DNA from 3 places in the Herbiconiux dendrobii genome. Region 2 is predicted to be linked to each of the others. Evidence: predicted binding sites of a transcription regulator. Region 2 holds the regulator's gene; each other region holds the start of a gene.
The links. The regulator HrcA, encoded in region 2, represses chaperone genes, less so after heat shock. The targets are predictions, from matches to a motif close to TTNGCACTCGNNNNNNNCGAGTGCNAA.
Positions count from the first base shown of each region.

Region 1 (6,427 bases), 450 kb from region 2:
CCTGTACGCCTACGGCTGGGGTGAGCGGACAGACGCGCCGCTCGGTCGTCTGACGGCGCTGTCGGCATCGCTGCCGGCCGGCTCGGCGGCACGCACGGCGGTGGACGCTCTCGTGGCGGCCCCGGTGTGGGACGCCTCGGGTGCAGTGCTCGACACGGCCGAGGCGCGCGCGACGGTGGCGCAGCTCGCGGCGAACGCTGCGGCGGCTCTGGTGCCTGCCGCGGCCACCGCCTCGGTCTCCCTGGCGGCGTCGGTGACGCTCTCGGGTCTTGACGCCCCGACACTCGCGGCGACCGACGAGGTGACGTCGGTGGTGCGCGACCTGGCTCAGGCCGCGATGGTGGGCGGTACCGCCGTGACGGGCGACGCCTCCGAGGGCGTCACCGCCGACGCCGAGCACGCGCTGCAGAGCGGCGACCCGGTCACGGCGATCACTCTGCTGGCCTCGGTCTTCGGTGTCACGGTCGTGGCTCCCGAGCCCGGGACGGACCCGGGAACCGACCCCGGCACCGACCCCGGCGCAGGGACGCCCGGCACCGCGACGCCGGGTTCGGGCACGCCGGGTTCGGGCGGCACGGGCACGTCCCCGGGCGACGGGTCGGCCTCGGGCGACCTCGCCGCCACGGGCGCTCAGCCGGCCCTGATCGTCCTCGCGGCCTTGGCGCTCCTGGCAGCAGGAACGACCTTCGTCATCCGTCGCCGCCGCCGCACCACCCCGTAACCCGGCACCCCCACCCGGCGCAGCGACGACGGAGTGTGCACCCCTCGACGGGCTCACACTCCGTCGTCGCCCCCCTTCGCCCTCAAACTCCGTCGTAACCGTGACCGCGCCCGACCCGTGCGGGGAAGGGCGGGGCCGCGGGGCGCCACGAGGGGCCGGCGAACGCCCCAGGCCCTACCCGACGACCCAGCGCCCCAGGCCCTACCCGACGACCCAACGCCCCAGGCCCTACCCGACGACCCAGCGCCCCAGGCCCTACCCGACGACCCAACGCCCCAGGCCCTACCCGACGACCCAGCGCCCCAGGCCCTACCCGACGACCCAACGCCCCAGGCCCTACCCGACGACCCAGCGCCCCAGGCCCTACCCGACGACCCAACGCCCCAGGCCCTACCCGACGACCCAGCGCCCCAGGCCCTACCCGACGACCCAACGCCCCAGGCCCTACCCGACGACCCAGCGCCCCAGGCCCTACCCGACGACCCAGGGTGAGCGCGTGGCCGGAGGCCTCGACCGCAGGCCGAGGCCTCCGACCGCACGCGAACATGTCGCCCGCGCCGGGCGGGGACCGGCGCGGCACGAGCGCAACAAAAAACGGACGGGCCCCGAAGGGACCGCCCGTTCTTTGTTGTGCGAAGTGAAGGACTAGAAGTCCATGCCACCCGTGGGGTCGCCGGCCGGAGCCGGGTTGCGCTCGGGCTTGTCGGCCACGACGACCTCGGTCGTGAGGAACAGACCGGCGATGGACGCCGCGTTCTGCAGGGCAGAGCGGGTGACCTTGGCCGGGTCGATGATGCCGGCGGCCAGGAGGTCGACGTACTCACCGGTCGCGGCGTTGAGGCCCCAGCCGTAGTCGAGGTCGCGCACCTTGGCGGCGACGACTCCGGGCTCGAGACCGGCGTTGAACGCGATCTGCTTCAGGGGGGCCTCGATGGCCACCTTGACGATGTTCGCACCGGTCGCCTCGTCGCCCTTGAGGTCGAGGTTGGCGAAGGCGGTCTTGCCGGCCTGGATGAGGGCCACGCCACCACCGGCGACGATGCCCTCTTCGACTGCGGCCTTGGCGTTGCGCACGGCGTCTTCGATGCGGTGCTTGCGCTCCTTCAGCTCGACCTCGGTGGCGGCACCGGCCTTGATGACCGCGACACCGCCGGCGAGCTTGGCGAGACGCTCCTGGAGCTTCTCACGGTCGTAGTCGCTGTCGGTGTTCTCGATCTCGGAACGGATCTGAGACACGCGTCCGGCGATGGCCTCGGGGTCTCCGGCGCCTTCGACGATCGTGGTCTCGTCCTTGGTGATGACGACCTTGCGGGCCTGACCGAGCAGGTCGAGGGTGACGTTCTCGAGCTTGAGACCGACCTCCTCGGCGATGACCTGACCACCGGTGAGGATGGCGATGTCCTGCAGCTGAGCCTTGCGGCGGTCACCGAAGCCGGGGGCCTTGACGGCGACCGACTTGAAGATGCCGCGGATCTTGTTCACGACGAGCGTGGCCAGGGCCTCGCCGTCGACGTCTTCCGCGATGATGAGCAGCTGCTTGCCGGTCTGGATGACCTTGTCCACGATCGGCAGCAGGTCTTTGATGTTCGAGACCTTGCTGTTGACGATCAGGATGTAGGGGTCTTCGAAGACGGCTTCCTGGCGGTCGGGGTCGGTGACGAAGTACGCCGACAGGTAGCCCTTGTCGAAGCGCATGCCCTCGGTCAGCTCGAGCTCGGTGCCGAAGGTGTTCGACTCCTCGACGGTGACGACGCCTTCCTTGCCCACCTTGTCGATGGCCTCGGCGATGATCGCGCCGATCTCGGGGTCGGCCGCGGAGATGGACGCGGTGGCCGCGATCTCTTCCTTGGTCTCGATCTCCTTGGCGTTCTTGATCAGCTCGGCGGAGACGGCGGCGACGGCCTTCTCGATGCCCTTCTTGAGCGAGATCGGGTCGGCGCCGGCGGCCACGTTGCGGAGGCCTTCCTTGACCAGGGCCTGAGCCAGCACGGTGGCGGTGGTGGTGCCGTCGCCCGCGACGTCGTCGGTCTTCTTGGCGACCTCCTTGACGAGCTCGGCACCGATCTTCTCGTAGGGGTCGTCGAGCTCGATCTCCTTGGCGATGGACACGCCGTCGTTGGTGATCGTGGGAGCGCCCCACTTCTTCTCGAGGACGACGTTGCGACCGCGCGGGCCAAGCGTCACCTTGACGGCGTCGGCGAGCGTGTTCAGGCCACGCTCGAGGCCGCGGCGGGCCTCTTCATCGAAAGCAATGATCTTTGCCATGTGTGTTTCTCGTCCTCCCTGGACGTCTTCAAAGATTCAAGTGTTTTAGCACTCAGAGTTCACGAGTGCTAAAGCAATACTGGCACTCGGGCACCCCGAGTGCAAGTGACGTTACGCCGCGGGAGGCACGATCGTGACGCTGCCCTCATCCACAGGCACGAGTTCCACCCAGGTGTTCCCCGGGGCCAGGCGCACGGTGGCGCCGCTGTCGTCGAGCAGACGGATCGGCGCATCCCGCGCATCCTTCGCCCAGGTGGCGTGCAGCGTCTTGCCGCCGGTCGACACCCAGGCCTCGCCCGAGGCCACGAGCAGCGCCTGCGGCACCTCTTCGTCGTACGTGTAGGCCTCGTCGACCCGCAGGGTCACCACGTTGACCGCCGAGAGCCGGCCGCCGTTCGCGTCGAGGTCGGGCTCGCCCTCCTGCGAGCGCAGGAAGGCTCCGGATGCCGCGTCCCAGTCCCAGCCCGGGTAGCGGGCGTCGGAGAAGACGAGGGCGAGGGACGCCGAAGGCGATCCGTCGATCGCCGCACTCGACGACGGTACGTCGAAGGAGTAGGCGAACTGCTGCGACGGCGCGGCCAGCTCGGAGTGCTCGGCCACCAGGTCGGCGGCCTTCACCACCACGTCGTGCGGACTGTCGCGCCCGTCCATCCGGAAGAACGTCGACTCGGTGTCGCTCTCGCCGTGGATGGCGTTGTAGACGGGAGTCGCCTCCATCATCCGGACGAACTGCTCCTGCCCGCCCGAGAAGGCGACGATGCCGCCGAGCGGGGAGATGATGTCGGGATCCATCGGCCGGATCGAGCGCACGGGCCCGATCAGGTCGGGCAGGTCGGACTGCCGCACGGCCACGTATCGGGTGAGGCCACCCTCGACGAGCTCCTCGAAGACGAGGTCGGTGCGCTCCAGCCCGATCTGGGGCCGGGCGTCTTCGTGGTTGTCGATCTTGGCCGCGAGCGACGGCGAGGTGAGCGTCCCCTCGGGCACGAGCGTGCCGCGCAAAGGCGCCGGGACCATCGGTGCCGGTGTGACGTAGTCGGAGAGGAACGCCGCTGTCGGCTTCGGAGTGCCCGACGCATCGGGCGCATCCGCGACGCACCCGGTGAGCAGGCCGCCCGCGATCAGCACGGACAGGATCGCGCCCAGACGTGAGGAGCGTCGTCGCCGGTTGATCACCAGCACAGACTAGCGAAGGCAGCCGGATGCCACGGCGCCGCCCGCGCGGCGCCGGAGATCCTGCGGGCTCACGCCAGTCGGACGGATTCCGCCTGAGGCCCCTTGGACCCGGTGCCGACCTCGAAGACGACCTGCTGGCCCTCTTCGAGCACCTTGTAGCCCGACATATCGATCGCCGAGTAGTGCACGAAGACATCCTGTCCACCGCCGTCGACGGTGATGAAGCCGTAGCCCTTTTCAGCGTTGAACCACTTGACGGTTCCGTTCGCCATTGTTACTCCCGAGTGCTGTGTTTCTGCAGCAGCGGCACAGTTTGCCGCAACCAATTCCAGATACTAATCCGATGGGAACGGCGGAAAACGGCCGGAACGGGCAATTGTCCAAACCGTGACCGGGAATCAACACGACGGAAACACGCGTGAAATATTGGGCGCCGGATGACGCCTCGGAGGCCTGGGAGAAGGGCCCGTCTACTCCCCCGAGGCCGGCTCTTCCGCGGCCGGGTCTTCGGCGGGTGCCTCGCCCTCGGCGGCGGTGAGGCCCGGGCCGGCGTAGTCGGTGCCGAGCACGGCGGTGAGCGCCGCCCCCTGGAAGGTGGAGGACTGCACGGCCGGCACGTCGCCGAGCAGCTGGGCGAGGCCGAGCGCGGCCGCCTCGTTGGCCGGGTCTTCGTAATAGACGGTGGTGGTGGAGAAGTCGGTGGAGCTGGCGTTCGCCATCGTGGCGACGTTCCAGCCGCTCGCCACGGCGGCCTCACCCACCCGCCCGGCGAGGCCCACGTTGTCGGTGCCGTTCAGGACGGTGACCGCGAGGGTGCCGTCGGTGACCGGCGTCACCGTGGGCGTGGGGGTGGGGGTGTCGACCGGCGCGGCCGAGGAGGAGGAGCCGCCGAACGCATCCGTGAACTGGATGTTGTTGTTGATCACGGCGAGGTAGGTGATGCCGGCGCCGACCAGCAGAACCGTGGCCAGGGCGGCCCAGGCGAAGACGATCCAGCCGCGGCCGCGCGGGGCGGGGCCGCGGTGCGCGCCGACGCGGTCGGGGTGGGCGGGCAGGGCGTCGAAGCTGTCTGTGGTGAAACGTGACATGGGTCGGGCGGAGTCCTAGTCGTCGCGCGAGAGCAGGCGTGCGGAGCGGGCGGCCAGCCGCGCCTCCCGCACCCGCTGGAGCCTCTTGATGAGCATCGGGTCGTGTGCGAGGGCGGCCGGGGAGTCGATCAGCACGCCGAGCAGCTGGTAGTAGCGAGCGGACGACAGGCCGAACTCCTTGCGGATGGCCTGCTCCTTGGCGCCGGCATGACGCCACCAGCTGCGTTCGAAACTCAGGATGCGGGCGTCGCGTTCGGCGAGCGGCCGGGGGTTCGCCGACGGCATCGGCAGCTCGTCTGCGACAGCCATGGCATTCCCTTCACTCGAACTTCTCCGACATCATATGGCTGCACGCCTCAACGGGAGCCGATAGCGTCGGCGGGCCGGAACATCGATCGATGGGCGATGCCGGCCTCGACGTATTCCTCGCCGAAGGGCACGAATCCGACACCCAGATAGAGGGGGACGATGTAGCACTGCGCGTGCAGCAGCATCGACTCGGCGCCGAACTCCGCGATCACGGCGTCCAGCAGCGTGCGGGCCAGGCCCTGGCCGCGGTGCGCGGGATGCGTGACCACCCGGCCGATCACGCGGTGCGCGTCGAGGTGCTCGGCCTCGGCGTCGCGCAGCACGCGGAGGTAGGCGACGACCTCGCCGGCATCCGGACCCTGCTCGCCCGCGGTCAGCCAGACGTGAACGGTCTCGGGCTCGGCGTCGCGCCAGTCGAGCTCGCTCTCGTCGACCTTCTGCTCGACGTAGAAGACGTCGGTGCGCAGCTTCGCGATGGCGTACAGCTCGCGGGTGGTCAACTCGTCGAACCGGGCGCGGTGGAGGGAATGGTGAGGCACCGTGCAGAGTTTACTGGGATGATCGACAGTGAATCCGAGCACGGTCCGAACACGCAGGAGCACCCCCGCATGAGCTATCAGGTATCGAAGTCCGACGACGAGTGGCGCGACGAGCTGTCGGCCGACGAGTTCGCGGTGTTGCGCGAGGCCGCCACCGAGCGCCCCTGGACGGGCGAGCTGCTCGACGAGGGCCGCGAGGGCGTCTACACGTGCAAGGCCTGCGGCCAGGAGCTGTTCCGCAGCACCACCAAGTTCGACTCGCACTGCGGTTGGCCGAGCTTCTACGACCCCACCGGCTCCGACGCCGTCGAGCTGATCGAAGACCGTTC
Region 1 is NZ_JBLZQV010000003.1:494,576-501,002, forward strand. Features, by position in the region: gene ACN4JJ_RS11300 (glycoside hydrolase family 3 N-terminal domain-containing protein) at 1-721, shown strand, start outside; gene groL (chaperonin GroEL) at 1,367-2,986, opposite strand; gene ACN4JJ_RS11310 (DUF3048 domain-containing protein) at 3,098-4,162, opposite strand; gene ACN4JJ_RS11315 (cold-shock protein) at 4,231-4,434, opposite strand; gene ACN4JJ_RS11320 (LytR C-terminal domain-containing protein) at 4,633-5,250, opposite strand; gene ACN4JJ_RS11325 (DUF3263 domain-containing protein) at 5,266-5,559, opposite strand; gene ACN4JJ_RS11330 (GNAT family N-acetyltransferase) at 5,607-6,098, opposite strand; gene msrB (peptide-methionine (R)-S-oxide reductase MsrB) at 6,168-6,427, shown strand, end outside.
Region 1: the regulator HrcA is predicted to act here: its motif matches at 3,032-3,058, upstream of groL (chaperonin GroEL).

Region 2 (6,427 bases):
ACACCGTCACCACGGCGATGAAGCCCGCCACGCAGGCGCTGCCCGGGTACACCGAACCGCTGCCGATGGTGTTCTCGGGCCTGTACCCGATCGACGGCAGCGACTACCCGGTGCTCCGCGAGGCGCTCGACAAGCTGAAGCTCAGCGACGCGGCCCTCGTCTACGAGCCCGAGACATCCGTCGCCCTCGGTTTCGGGTTCCGCTGCGGGTTCCTCGGTCTGCTGCACCTCGAGATCATCACCGAGCGGCTCGAGCGCGAGTTCAACCTCGACCTCATCGCCACGGCGCCGAGCGTGATCTACGAGGTCACCACCGAAGACAAGAAGACGGTCACGGTCACGAACCCGAGCGAGTTCCCGGGCGGCAAGATCGTGAGCGTGCAGGAGCCCGTGGTGAACGCGGCCATCCTGGCGCCCAAGGATTACGTGGGCACCATCATGGAGCTCTGCCAGAGCCGCCGCGGCATCCTGCAGGGCATGGACTACCTCGGCGAAGACCGGGTCGAGATCAAGTACACGATGCCGCTCGGCGAGATCGTGTTCGACTTCTTCGACAACCTGAAGTCGAAGACCGCGGGCTACGCGAGCCTGGACTACGAGCCCGCCGGCGAGCAGTCGGCCGACCTCGTGAAGGTCGACATCCTGCTGCAGGGCGAGCAGGTGGATGCGTTCAGCGCCATCGTGCACCGCGACAAGGCCTACGCCTACGGCGTGCTGATGACGGGCCGGCTCCGCGAGCTCATCCCGCGCCAGCAGTTCGAGGTGCCGATCCAGGCCGCGATCGGCGCCCGCATCATCGCGCGCGAGTCGATCCGTGCCATGCGCAAAGACGTCCTGGCCAAGTGCTACGGCGGTGACATCACCCGCAAGCGCAAGCTGCTCGAGAAGCAGAAAGAGGGCAAGAAGCGCATGAAGATGGTGGGCCGCGTGGAGGTTCCGCAGGAGGCGTTCATCGCCGCGCTCTCGGGCGACGTCGAGAAGAAGGACAAGAAGTAGTGGCCGCCGGCGTGGTGCGCACCGGTGGTGCCGGCGGACCGGTGCGCTCGACGCGTGCCGCCGCCGAGCAGAGCGACGACCCGCGCGCGGCCGCCTCGCTGAGCTACGCGGCGATCGGCGCCACGCAGGCCGACGACCTGATGTACTACCCGCCGAAGGGCTTCCGCCCGATCGAGCGCCGGGCACGCCTGGGCAGCGGTGTCGAGCGCTTCGAGAACGCCTCCGCGCGGCTGCTGGCCTGGGGCGTGCAGCGCGGAGCCGGCATCGGCGTGGGCGACATCCGCCCCCCGGCCCCCTCCGAGACCGACTACGCCGGACTCGTCTACGACGACTTCGGCACCCCGCTGGCCGCGCGCACGGCCGCGCCCGAGCAGGCCTACGGCGAAGACGGCACCCCGCTGGTCTCGGCCGGCACCACCGCGATGCTCGCCATCAGCGTTCTCTGGTTCCGGATGTACGCCCCCGTCCGCGTCGTCTACGTCGTGAACGAGCCGGGGCGGATCGGCTTCGCCTACGGCACCCTTCCCGGCCACCCCGCCTCGGGGGAGGAGAGCTTCGTGGTGGAGCACCTCTCCGACGACTCGGTCTGGATCGTGGTGCGCGCGTTCTCGCGGCCGAGCACCTGGTACTACCGTCTCGGCTCGCCCGTGCTGCGCCTCTTCCAGGCGCGCGCCACGAAGCGCTACCTGCGGTCGCTGCTGCCGAGCATGGCGACCGCCGCGGGCGGTGCGGCCGGCGCCGCCTCGGCCCCCGCGGTCACCTCCTCCGCCTCATCCGGAACCCCCGCCCGCTCCGGCGCGGGGGTGTAGGCGCCGTCGTGCCCTCCATCCTCCCGGTGGGCGACCCCGCTCCGGCGGACGGCCTGCTGCCGCGCGCGGGCGCGGGCGCCGACGCCGCTTCCGGCGCCGACACCGGCCGCGACTCGTCGCACGAGCGCGACTTCGGCCTCTACGTGCACGTGCCGTTCTGCCGGGTGCGCTGCGGCTACTGCGACTTCAACACCTACACGGCCACCGAGCTGCGCGGCGTGAAGCAGTCCGACTACGCTGCCCAGGCGATCGCCGAGATGCACTTCGCGCAGGGGGTGCTCCGCGCATCCGGAGTCGCCGAGCGCCCGCTCTCCACCGTCTTCTTCGGCGGCGGCACGCCCACGCTGCTGCCCTCGTCGCAGCTCGTCGCCATGCTGGGCGCCGCCCATGACACCTGGGGCTTCGCACCGGATGCCGAGATCACCACCGAGGCGAACCCCGACTCGGTCGACGCCGCCTACCTGCAGACGCTCGCGCAGGCCGGCTTCACCCGCGTCAGCTTCGGGATGCAGTCGGCGGTGCCGAGCGTGCTCGCCACGCTCGAGCGCACGCACGATCCGGCCCGCGTCCCGCTCGTGGTGCGCTGGGCCCGAGAGGCCGGTCTGCAGGTGAGCCTCGACCTCATCTACGGAACGCCCGGGGAGACGATCGACGACTGGCAGCGCTCGCTCGACGCGGTCGTGGCCGAGCAGCCCGACCACGTCTCGGCCTACGCGCTGATCGTGGAGGACGGGACGAAGCTCGCCCGCCAGATCCGCTCCGGCGTCGTGCCCGAACCCTCCGACGACCTGCAGGCCGACATGTACGAGCGGGCGGATGCGACGCTCGCGGCCGCGGGCTACGACTGGTACGAGGTGAGCAACTGGGCGCATCGCGACACCGGCGCGCCCTCGCGGCACAACCTCGGCTACTGGGTGGGCAACGACTGGTGGGGCATCGGCCCGGGTTCGCACAGCTACGTCGGAGACACCCGCTGGTGGAACGTCAAGCACCCTGCGGCCTACGCCCAGCGCATCGCCGCCGGTGAATCGCCCGCGGCCGGCCGCGAGACCATCGACCTCGACACCCGCGAGCTCGAGCGTATCCTGCTCCTCACCCGCGTGCGCGGTGCCCTGCGCATCCCCACCCTGGCCCCGGATGCGCGCCGCGAGGTCGCGGGCCTCATCGCCGACGGTCTCGTCTCCGGCCCCGACGCCCTCGCCGGCACCCTCACGCTCACCCTCAAGGGCCGCCTCCTGGCCGACGCCGTAGTCCGCCGTCTCACCTGACCTCCCCCCCACACCCTCCCCAGGAAACGACAAACGGGTTCTCTCTCCGTCGCCTCTGGGCGAAGCTCAGTCGAAGACGGAGAGAGAACCCGTTCGTCGTTGACGACCGCTTACTTGATGAAGCGGAAGTTGAAGAAGTAGCGGTAGGTACCGCCCGCGTTGACGCGCAGACCGGCGATGATCGCGAAGATCAGGCCGACGATCTGCACCGCCCAGGCGAGGAAGTAGAACAGGAAGCCGATGAAGATGAAGGCCGTGATGGTGCCGAGGATGTAGAGCCCCACCACGAAGATCGCCACCGTGATCTGGAAGTTGAGGGACTCCTTGGCCTCCTGGTTGGTCAGCGGGCCGCGGTCTTTGAAGACCAGCCAGATGATCAGCGGCGGGATCCAGCCCAGGATGCCGCCGAGCTGGCCGAGGAAGGCCCACTGCTTGTCTTCGGCGGGCGACAGCGGTGCGGCCGCGGCCGGTGCTCCCTGGTAGCCGGGCGGCGGGGCCTGGTACCCGGGCGGGGGAGCCTGGTAGCCGGGAGGAGGGGTCTGCCCGGGGGGAGGAGTCGGCTGCCCTGCAGCCGGGTCGTACGGCGGGGTTGCGTTGGGGTCAGTCATGTCTCGTGCCTTTCGGACCGGGGTCGATGGGTACGGCGATCGCGGACGGCGGTCGTGTACAGGAGACAAGATAGTGCCACCTCCGCCCGGCGGCAATGATTATCACGCCGCAAGTCGAACATGGCTCATCAAGCGCACCACGACCCGGAACGTCCTCCGCGCGGGCGTGCCGGGCGGATGCGGGATATAATTGGCACTCCGGCGGCGCGAGTGCCAGGCGCCGGCGACGGGCCGGCGATCCGGCTCCCGGCGGCGGAGAGAGGATGGTGTTCAGATGGTCTCCGAACGCAGTCTCGAAGTGCTCCGCGTGATCGTGCAGGACTACGTGGCCTCCCGCGAGCCGGTGGGCTCGAAGAGCATCGCCGAGCGGCACTCCTTCGGTGTCTCGGCCGCCACGATCCGCAACGACATGGCGCTGTTGGAGGAAGAGGAGCTGATCACCGCTCCGCACACCTCAAGCGGCCGGGTGCCCACCGACAAGGGCTACCGCCTCTTCGTCGACCACCTCTCCGACCTGCGCCCGCTCACCAGCGCGCAGCGGCACGCGATCGAGACCTTCCTCGACTCCTCGGTCGACGTCGACGACGTGCTCGCGCGCACCGTGCGCCTGCTCTCCCAGCTCACCCATCAGGTGGCGCTCGTGCAGTACCCGGTGCGCTCGCTCGCGCGCATCCGGCATCTCGAGCTGGTGTCGTTGGCACCCCGCAAACTGATGACCGTGATCATCACCGACGGAGGCCATGTCGACCAGCGGATCGTCGACGTGCCGAACGACCTCGACGACCTCGCGGTGGCCGAGCTGCGCACCCGCTTCAACGAGGCGATCGGCGGGCTCGGGCTCACCGAGGCCGTCATCGCGCTCGACGGGATCGCGGTGCGCTGCTCACCCGGGCAGGCGGCGAACGCCGCCGCCGTGGCGCAGACCGTGCGCGAGCAGGTCTCGGCCAACCGGCAGGAGAAGCTGCTGATCGCCGGGGCCGCGAACCTGGTGCGCACCGAAGACGACTTCCACGGCAGCATCCTGCCGGTGCTGGAGGCGGTCGAGGAGCAGGTGGTGCTGTTGCGCCTGTTCAGCGAGATGGAGGCCGACCAGCGCGGCATCACCGTCTCGATCGGCCGCGAGAACGAATCGTTCGGCCTCGGCGAGACCTCGATCCTCGCCTCCGGCTACAGCGGCGTGGGCACTGCGGTGTCGCGCCTCGGGGTGCTCGGCCCCACCCGGATGGACTACTCGAGCAACATCTCGGCGGTGCGCGCGGTGGCGCGCTACCTCTCCCGCACCCTCGGCGAACCCGGCGGCCCGGCCTGATCGGCCCGCCCTGATCGGACAGGCCGAACCGACCGCCCTGATCGGCGCCCCCGCCGATCGACGACTGCGAACCACACCCAACGAAGGAGTAGCCCCCGGTGGCTGACCATTACGACGTGCTCGGCGTCTCGCGCGAATCGACACCCGAAGAGATCAAGAAGGCGTACCGGCGCCTGGCCCGCGAACTGCACCCCGACGTCAATCCGAGCCCGGATGCGCAGGAGAAGTTCAAGCAGGTCACCCACGCCTACGACGTGCTGAGCGACCCCGGGCAGCGCCGCGACTACGACCGCGGACCGCAGCAGGGCTTCGGCGGCGCGGGAGGCCAGGGCTTCGGCGGCTTCGGCGACATCTTCGAGACCTTCTTCGGAGGCCAGGCCGGCGGATCGCGCGGCCCGAAGTCCCGCGCCGAGCGGGGCCAGGACGCTCTGCTGCGCGTGGAGGTCGACCTCGGCGAGGTCATCTTCGGCACCCACCGCGACCTCGAGGTCGACACGGCCGTGCTCTGCGAGACCTGCAACGGCTCGTGCTGCCAGCCCGGCACCTCACCGGTCACCTGCGACATCTGCCGCGGCTCCGGCTCCATCCAGCGCACCGTCCGCTCGCTGCTCGGCAACGTGGTCACCAGTGCGCCCTGCGGCACCTGCCGCGGTTACGGCACGGTCATCCCGAACCCGTGCTCCACCTGCCAGGGCCAGGGCCGCGTGCGCGCCCGCCGCACGATCCCCGTCGACATCCCGGCCGGCGTCGAGACCGGTCTGCGCCTGCAGATGCCCGGTCAGGGCGAGGTCGGCCCCGCCGGCGGCCCCCAGGGCGACGTGTACCTCGAGATGAAGGTGAAGCACCACGACATCTTCTCGCGCAACGAAGACGACCTGCTCTGCACCCTCGAGGTGCAGATGTGGGATGCGGTGCTCGGCACCACCACCACCATCCAGGCGCTGGACGGCGACATCGAGATCGAGATCAAGCCCGGCACCCAGAGCGCCGAGGTGCTCACGGTCAAGGGCCGCGGCGTCTCGCATCTGCGCGGCAACGGCCGTGGCGACCTGCGGGTGGGGGTGCAGGTGGTCACACCCACCAAGCTCGACCACAAGCAGCGCGAGCTGATGAAGCAGCTGGCGAACGCGCACAAGTATCCGGCGCCGAGCCTCGGGCAGTTCCAGCAGGGGCTGTTCGCCAAGCTGCGCGACCGCTTCCTGAACGTCTGATCGGGAAGAACGGTCGATGAGTTCGCTGTTCCTGCACGAAGACCTGGCCTCGGTGCCGCACGAGGTGGGCGACGTCGTCGTGCTCTCGGGCGACGAGGCGCGCCACGCGGCGACGGTCAACCGGATGCGGGTCGGCGAGCACACGGCGATCTCCGACGGCCGGGGCCTCGTGGTCTCGGGCGTGGTGACGCGGGTGGAGCCGAGGGAACTGGATGTCGCGGTCGAGA
Region 2 is NZ_JBLZQV010000003.1:43,996-50,422, reverse strand. Features, by position in the region: gene lepA (translation elongation factor 4) at 1-995, shown strand, start outside; gene ACN4JJ_RS09190 (DUF1990 domain-containing protein) at 995-1,804, shown strand; gene hemW (radical SAM family heme chaperone HemW) at 1,813-3,072, shown strand; gene ACN4JJ_RS09180 (DUF4870 domain-containing protein) at 3,183-3,680, opposite strand; gene hrcA (heat-inducible transcriptional repressor HrcA) at 3,955-4,989, shown strand; gene dnaJ (molecular chaperone DnaJ) at 5,088-6,200, shown strand; gene ACN4JJ_RS09165 (16S rRNA (uracil(1498)-N(3))-methyltransferase) at 6,217-6,427, shown strand, end outside.

Region 3 (6,427 bases), 580 kb from region 2:
TACGCTCATGGTGCTCCTTATGTGATTGTGTGCAGATTCTCGGCGGATTCGTGGAATCGACCGTGGATTCACGTTATGCGGCATTGGGTGCCCAGACAATACATCGGTGTTACAGCCGTGTAACACGGCCGAATCGTTACCTCCCGGTGACCTGGGCGATCCCGAGGATCCCGGTGACGCCGGTGTACCGGATGCCGCCCTGCGCGCCGATCGCGTCGAGGCACGCCCCGTAGCTAGAGCAGGGAACTCCGCCCGCCGTGACGGCGGGCAGGAACTGCGCGATCGAGGCCGGGCCGTCATCGCCCGCCAACCTCGCCGCGAGGGCGATCATGACCACGGCGTCGTAGCTCTCCGCGCCGTAGCGGGTGTCGGCCAGGGTCGGATCCGCCGAGCGCAGGCGCGCCTCGAAGGTCTCGTCGATGGCCGCGGGCTCCCCCGACGCGCTGAGGCCCGGCAGCCCGGCGGCGGCCGCGGCCTCTGCGAAGGGCGCCTGCAGCTCGGGCCGGCTCGGCCCCACCAGCGCGTCGGCGCCGCGCCCCGCCAGCGCCGCCACCCCGTCGACCGTCTGCGTGCTCGCGGAGTCGCCGGCATCCGCGTGCACGACGAGCACACTGCCGCCTCCGTATCCGCCGGCCTCGCCGATGTCGCGCGCGGCGAGCTGCACCCCGGCGAGTTCCGCGGCCCCGATCGAGCCCTCGGCGCCGGTCAGCGGCACGACCGCTCCGATCACCAGGGTGCCGTCGCCGCTCGGCATCGGCTGCGCCATGGTCGCGACCGGCACGGGGGCCGCGGAGTCGCTCGAGGCCCCGGATCCGCCGGCGAAGCATCCGCTCAGCGCGAGCAGCGACCCCAGACCGACGGCACCGGCTGCCACGGCACGCAGCAGAGCGGATGCCGGGCGGGGCGGGCCCGGCGCAAACGGGGTAGGCATACTCCGATCACTGTATCGCCCTAGACCGGCCCGATCTCCGCAGCCTCGACCCCACCGGCGGCGCCCGCCTTGCGTGCCCGGCGCGACGCCCGCACACCGTCGATCACCAGGATGATCAGCGCCACCCACACGATCACGAACCCGGCCAGCCGCTCGGGCGGCATCGGCTCGTGCAGCACCAGCACCCCGGCCAGGAACATCAGCAGCGGCGCGATGTACTGCACCAGCCCGAGATACACCAGCGGCAAACGGCGTGCCGCCGACGCGAACAGCAGCAGCGGCAGTGCCGTGGCGATGCCCGCCGACGCCAGGATGGCGGCGTGACCCGCACCGAGGGTTCCGAACACCAGGCCCGGCCCCAGCAACGCCACGACGAGCAGCTGCACGATCGCGACCGGCGTGAGCCAGGCGGTCTCCAGCGTCAGCCCGCTGATGGCGTCCACCCGCGGACCGACCTTCTTCTTCACCAGGCCGTAGGCGCCGAACGAGCACGCCAGCACGAGCGCGATCCAGGGCACGGCCCCGTAGCCGACGGCCAGCACCAGCACGGCCACCGCGCTCACCGCGATGGCCAGCCACTGCATCCATCGCAGCCGCTCGCGCAGCACCAGCACGCCGAGCAGCACGGTCACCAGCGGGTTGATGAAGTAGCCGAGCGAGCTCTCCACGACGTGGCCGGAGAGGGTGGCGATGATGTACACCGACCAGTTGACGTAGATCAGCGCCCCGGCGAGCCCCATGGTCAACAGAAGCCGGGGCTGGCGCGCGATGGCGAGAAGGGGCTTCCACCCGCGGGTGACGGTGAGCAGCAGCGCGCAGAACACCAGCGAGAACAGGATGCGCCAGCCGATCACCTCGAAGGCGCCGGCGGGCCGCATCAACAAGAAGTAGAGGGGGAACAGCCCCCAGAGCACGTAGGCGGCGAGGGCGCGGATCAGACCCGTACGCACAGAACCCGGATGGCCGAAGCCACCCGGGTTCTGGGAATCGAACGCCTGATTCAGCGGACGACGACCGCGAGCACGTCGCGAGCGGACAGGACCAGGAAGTCCTCTCCGGCGTACTTGACCTCGGTTCCGCCGTACTTGGAGTAGATGACCTTGTCGCCGACGGCGACGTCGAGCGGAACGCGGTTGCCGTTGTCGTCGATGCGGCCGGGGCCGACAGCGACGACTTCGCCTTCCTGAGGCTTCTCTTTCGCGGTGTCGGGGATGACCAGACCGGAAGCAGTGGTCTGCTCGGCTTCGACCTGCTTGATGACGATGCGATCCTCGAGCGGCTTGATGGAGACCGACACGGTTGACCTCTTCTTTCTCAGTTACAAAACGTCTAGTTAGCACCCTCACTCCGAGAGTGCTAAGTCGAGTTTAGAGGCAGCGCTGGCACTCGCGCAACGTGAGTGCCAGACAATGACGCACCCCGTGCTTGCTACGGTTGCCGGATGGACTCCGCCGAGCTCTCGCTCCTGTTCACCGCCGAGGGCCTGCGCCTGCTCGACTCGCTGCCTCCCTATTCGGCCAAGGATGCGGTGGGCCAGGTCAGTGCCCTGCGAAAGGCCGGCCACTCCCCCGACCTGGTCGCCGCGGTGCTCACCCAGTCGCGGCTGCGCGAGAAGGCGAAGGCCAAGTTCGGCTCCTTCGCCGACCGGCTGCTGTACACGCAGGCCGGCCTCGAGCAGGCCACCCGTCTGCGCGTCTCGGCGCTGCACGCAGGCCGCTTCCGCGATGCCGGGGTGACAAAGGTGGCCGACCTCGGCTGCGGCATCGGCGCCGACGCCCTCTCGCTCGCCGCCCTCGGCATCCCGGTGGTGGGCGTCGAGCGCGACGAGGTGACCGCCGCGATCGCCGCCTACAACCTGGCCGGCTTCGAGGGCGCCGACGTGCAGCTGGCCGACGCCGAGTCGTTCGGGCTCGACGGCTTCGACGGCGTGTACCTCGATCCGGCACGCCGCACCGCCGGCACCGGCGAGACCAGCCGGCTGACGGATGCCGCCGACTACTCGCCCTCGATCGGGTTCGCGTTCGGTCTCGCCGAGCGCCTGCCCACCGGCATCAAGCTCGGTCCGGGCTTCGATCGTTCGCTGATCCCGGCCGGGATGGAGGCCCAGTGGGTCTCGGTCGACGGCCAGCTGGTCGAGATGGGACTGTGGTCGGGCGCGCTCGCCCGGCCCGGCATCCGTCGGTCCGCCCTGGTGTTGCACTCCAGCGGTACCGACGATCTGACGGCCGGGGGCGACAGCGCCGACGCCGAGGTGCGGGCGCTCGGCGAGTACGTCTACGAGCCCGACGGCGCCGTCATCCGGGCCCGCCTGATCGGCGACCTGGCCGGGCGGCTGAACGCGGGGATGCTCTCGGCCGGTATCGCCTACCTCACCGGCGACGAGCACGTCGATTCGCCGTTCGCCGCCGCCTTCCGCGTGCGCGAGCGCCTTCCCGCCGGCGAAGCGGCCCTCAAGAAGGCGCTGCGCGAGCGCCGCATCGGCACGCTCGAGATCAAGAAGCGCGGCATCGACGTCGATCCGGCCGCACTGCGCAGCCGGCTGGGGCTCAAGGGCCCCGAGTCGGCCACGCTCATCCTCACCCGCATCGGCGGCGCCCATGAGGCACTGCTGGTCGACCGCGTGCGGGAATGACGAACGCGGCGCCCCTCCGAAGAGGGGGCGCCGCGCTCGAAACGTACGATCCGCGGATCAGTAGGACGAGTAGTACCCGCTGGTGCCCGCGGCCGCGATGATCACGAAGAAGATCACCACGTAGGCGATCACGATCAGCAGCCCGAGGCCGGTGAACACGTACGAGAGGATCAGGCCGGCCTTCGCGAGGCCCCGGCCCTGCTCACCCGTGCGGTCGATCTGCTTCAGCGAGATGTGCCCCGTCACGATTCCGGCGATCGAGAACACGAACGCCAGGATGATCGTGATGATGGCCAGCGTGTTGTACGGCGCGGCGGCCGGCTGCTGGTAGCCGTAGTACTGCTGGGCGGGCGGCTGGTAGCCGGGGGGCGGCGTCTGGTATCCGCCGGCCGGGGGCTGCGGCGCCTGCTGGTAGGCGGGGGCGGGCTGCCCGTAGGCGGGTGCGGAAGGCGCTGCCGGGGCGGCGGGCTGCTGCGGGTAGCTCGGTGCGCCGTAGGAGGGCGCGGGCGGTGCCGGCGGAGCGCTCGGCGGAACGGGAGCGGCCGGGGGCGTCGGCGCGGCGGGCGGGGCCGGCGTGGAGGCCGGCTCCGAGGGGGTGACCGGCGGAACCGGCGGCTCTCCGGATGCGGGAGTGGGGTTGTTCGTGTCGCTCACGGTGGGCGCCCTTCTTGTCGTCGGCCGCTGGCCGGCCTCAGTGGCTGAGGGCCCGTACGGCGACCGGCCCTGCTTAACAGATTAGGCGCAGGTGGCGTCTCGGCCACCTGCGCCCGGGTGAACTCGCTGAGTTCGGATCGGTCCGCACCGCGGACCGCCCTGATCAGTAGGTGGTGGTGGTCATCGCTCCGCTGGCCGCGAGGGCGGCGATGGCGATGATCCAGATGATGATCAGCACGATCGAGATCGCACCGATGATGATGCCGGCGATGGCCAGGCCACGCCCGTTCTCGCCGGTCTTCTTGATCTGGCTGAGGGCGATGGCACCGAGGATGATCGCGATGACGTTGAAGCCGAGGATCGAGATCACCAGCGACACGATCGCGAGCACGTTGGTCTTGGGGGCGGCGGGCACGGGTGCGTAACCGGGGGCGGGCTGAGTCATGAGAGGCTCCAATAGTCCTGAATGAACGCTGACGGCACCCATCGTGACAGCACGGCTGAGAAAGTGTCAATCACCCCGGTCGTATTGTGTCGCCCGGTCGACCTGGATCTCGGTCACCGGAAGCGTCGAATCGGCTCCGAATCCGAGGCCCGAGGGCGCGTGTCCGGCCGCGATCAGCTGGGCTCCGAGCGCCGCGATCATCGCCCCGTTGTCGGTGCACAGCGACAGCGGCGGGATGCGCAGCGTCACGCCCTGGGCGGCGGCGCGTTCGGCCGCGACCTCGCGCACACGCGCGTTCGCCACCACGCCGCCGCCCAGCAGCAGGCGCGGGATGCCGAAGTCGGCGCAGGCGCGGAAGGCCTTGGTCAGCAGCACGTCCACCACGGCCTCGCGGAAGCTCGCGGCCACGTCGGCCACCGGGATCTCCTCGCCGGCGTCCCCCGCGCGCTCCACCCAGCGGGCCACCGCGGTCTTGAGCCCGGAGAACGAGAAGTCGTAGCGGTGCTTCTCGGCATCCTTCGCCTGCATCAGGCCCCGGGGGAAGTGGATCGCCTTCGGGTCGCCACCGATCGCCGCGCGGTCGATCTGCGGGCCGCCCGGGTACGGCAGGCCGAGCACGCGGGCCACCTTGTCGAAGGCCTCGCCCGCGGCGTCGTCGATGGTCTCTCCGAGCAGCTCGACGTCGCCGGTGAGGTCGCGCACGAGCAGAAGGGAGGTGTGCCCGCCGGAGACCAGCAGTGCGATCGTCGGGTACTCCAGCGACTCGGCCGCGAGCACGTCGGCGCCGACGTGGCCCACGAGATGGTTCACCGCGTAGAGCGGCGTTCCGGTGGCGATCGACAAGGCCTTGGCGGCGCCGACGCCCACCATGAGGGCGCCCGCGAGTCCGGGACCGCTGGTCACGGCGATGGCGTCGATCTCGCCGATCGTCAGCCCCGCCTCGGCGAGCGCCGCATCCAGCGTCGGGGTGAGCGCCTCCAGGTGGGCACGGGCGGCGACCTCGGGCACGACGCCGCCGTAGCGGGCGTGCTCGTCCATCGAACTGGCGATCACGTTCGCGAGAAGGGTCGAGCCGCGCACGATGCCGATGCCGGTCTCGTCGCACGAGGTCTCGATGCCGAGCACCACGGGTCCGTCCGTCATGCGGATGCCTCCTCCTCGGCGAGCGCCGGTCCCGTCACGGGCACCGGCGCCTTCATCACGACGGCGTCCACACCGTCCGGCTGGTAGTACTTCGGGCGCACCGCGATGTCCTCGAAACCGAGCGAGAGGTACAGCCCGTGCGCCACGGGGTTGTCGGCCCGCACCTCGAGGAACACGCTGCGGGCGCCGCGCCGGCCGGCCTCGGCGAGCAGCCGGCTCATCAGCTGACGGCCGAGTCCGCGCCCGCGCGAGCGCTCGGTCACGGCGATGGTCTGGATGTCGGCGTCGGTGGCGCCTTTGGGGCAGAGCAGACCCGCGTAGCCCTGGAGGGCATCCGGATGCTCGGCGTCGATGCCCACGAGGTAATAGCACTCGGGATGCTCGATCTCACGCCGCATCGACTCGCGCGACCAGGCATCCGTGGTGAACGACGACTCCTCGAGCTGCATGATCGCGTCGAGGTCGCCGACGTCCGCCCGTCGCAGCTGCCAGCTCACGGGGTGACCCGCTTGCGCGCACCGGGAACGGTCACGTCGGGTGAACGCAGGTAGAGCGGTTCGGTGAACTCGGGCACTGCGCCGGCCCCGCCGCGCAGTCCGGCGAGGCGCCCGAGGGCCCCCGC
Region 3 is NZ_JBLZQV010000003.1:624,795-631,221, forward strand. Features, by position in the region: gene ACN4JJ_RS11855 (ABC transporter substrate-binding protein) at 1-9, opposite strand, end outside; gene ACN4JJ_RS11860 (hypothetical protein) at 137-931, opposite strand; gene rarD (EamA family transporter RarD) at 952-1,881, opposite strand; gene groES (co-chaperone GroES) at 1,932-2,228, opposite strand; gene ACN4JJ_RS11875 (THUMP-like domain-containing protein) at 2,373-3,563, shown strand; gene ACN4JJ_RS11880 (DUF4190 domain-containing protein) at 3,621-4,217, opposite strand; gene ACN4JJ_RS11885 (DUF4190 domain-containing protein) at 4,381-4,662, opposite strand; gene tsaD (tRNA (adenosine(37)-N6)-threonylcarbamoyltransferase complex transferase subunit TsaD) at 4,729-5,805, opposite strand; gene rimI (ribosomal protein S18-alanine N-acetyltransferase) at 5,802-6,302, opposite strand; gene tsaB (tRNA (adenosine(37)-N6)-threonylcarbamoyltransferase complex dimerization subunit type 1 TsaB) at 6,299-6,427, opposite strand, start outside.
Region 3: the regulator HrcA is predicted to act here: its motif matches at 2,311-2,337, upstream of groES (co-chaperone GroES).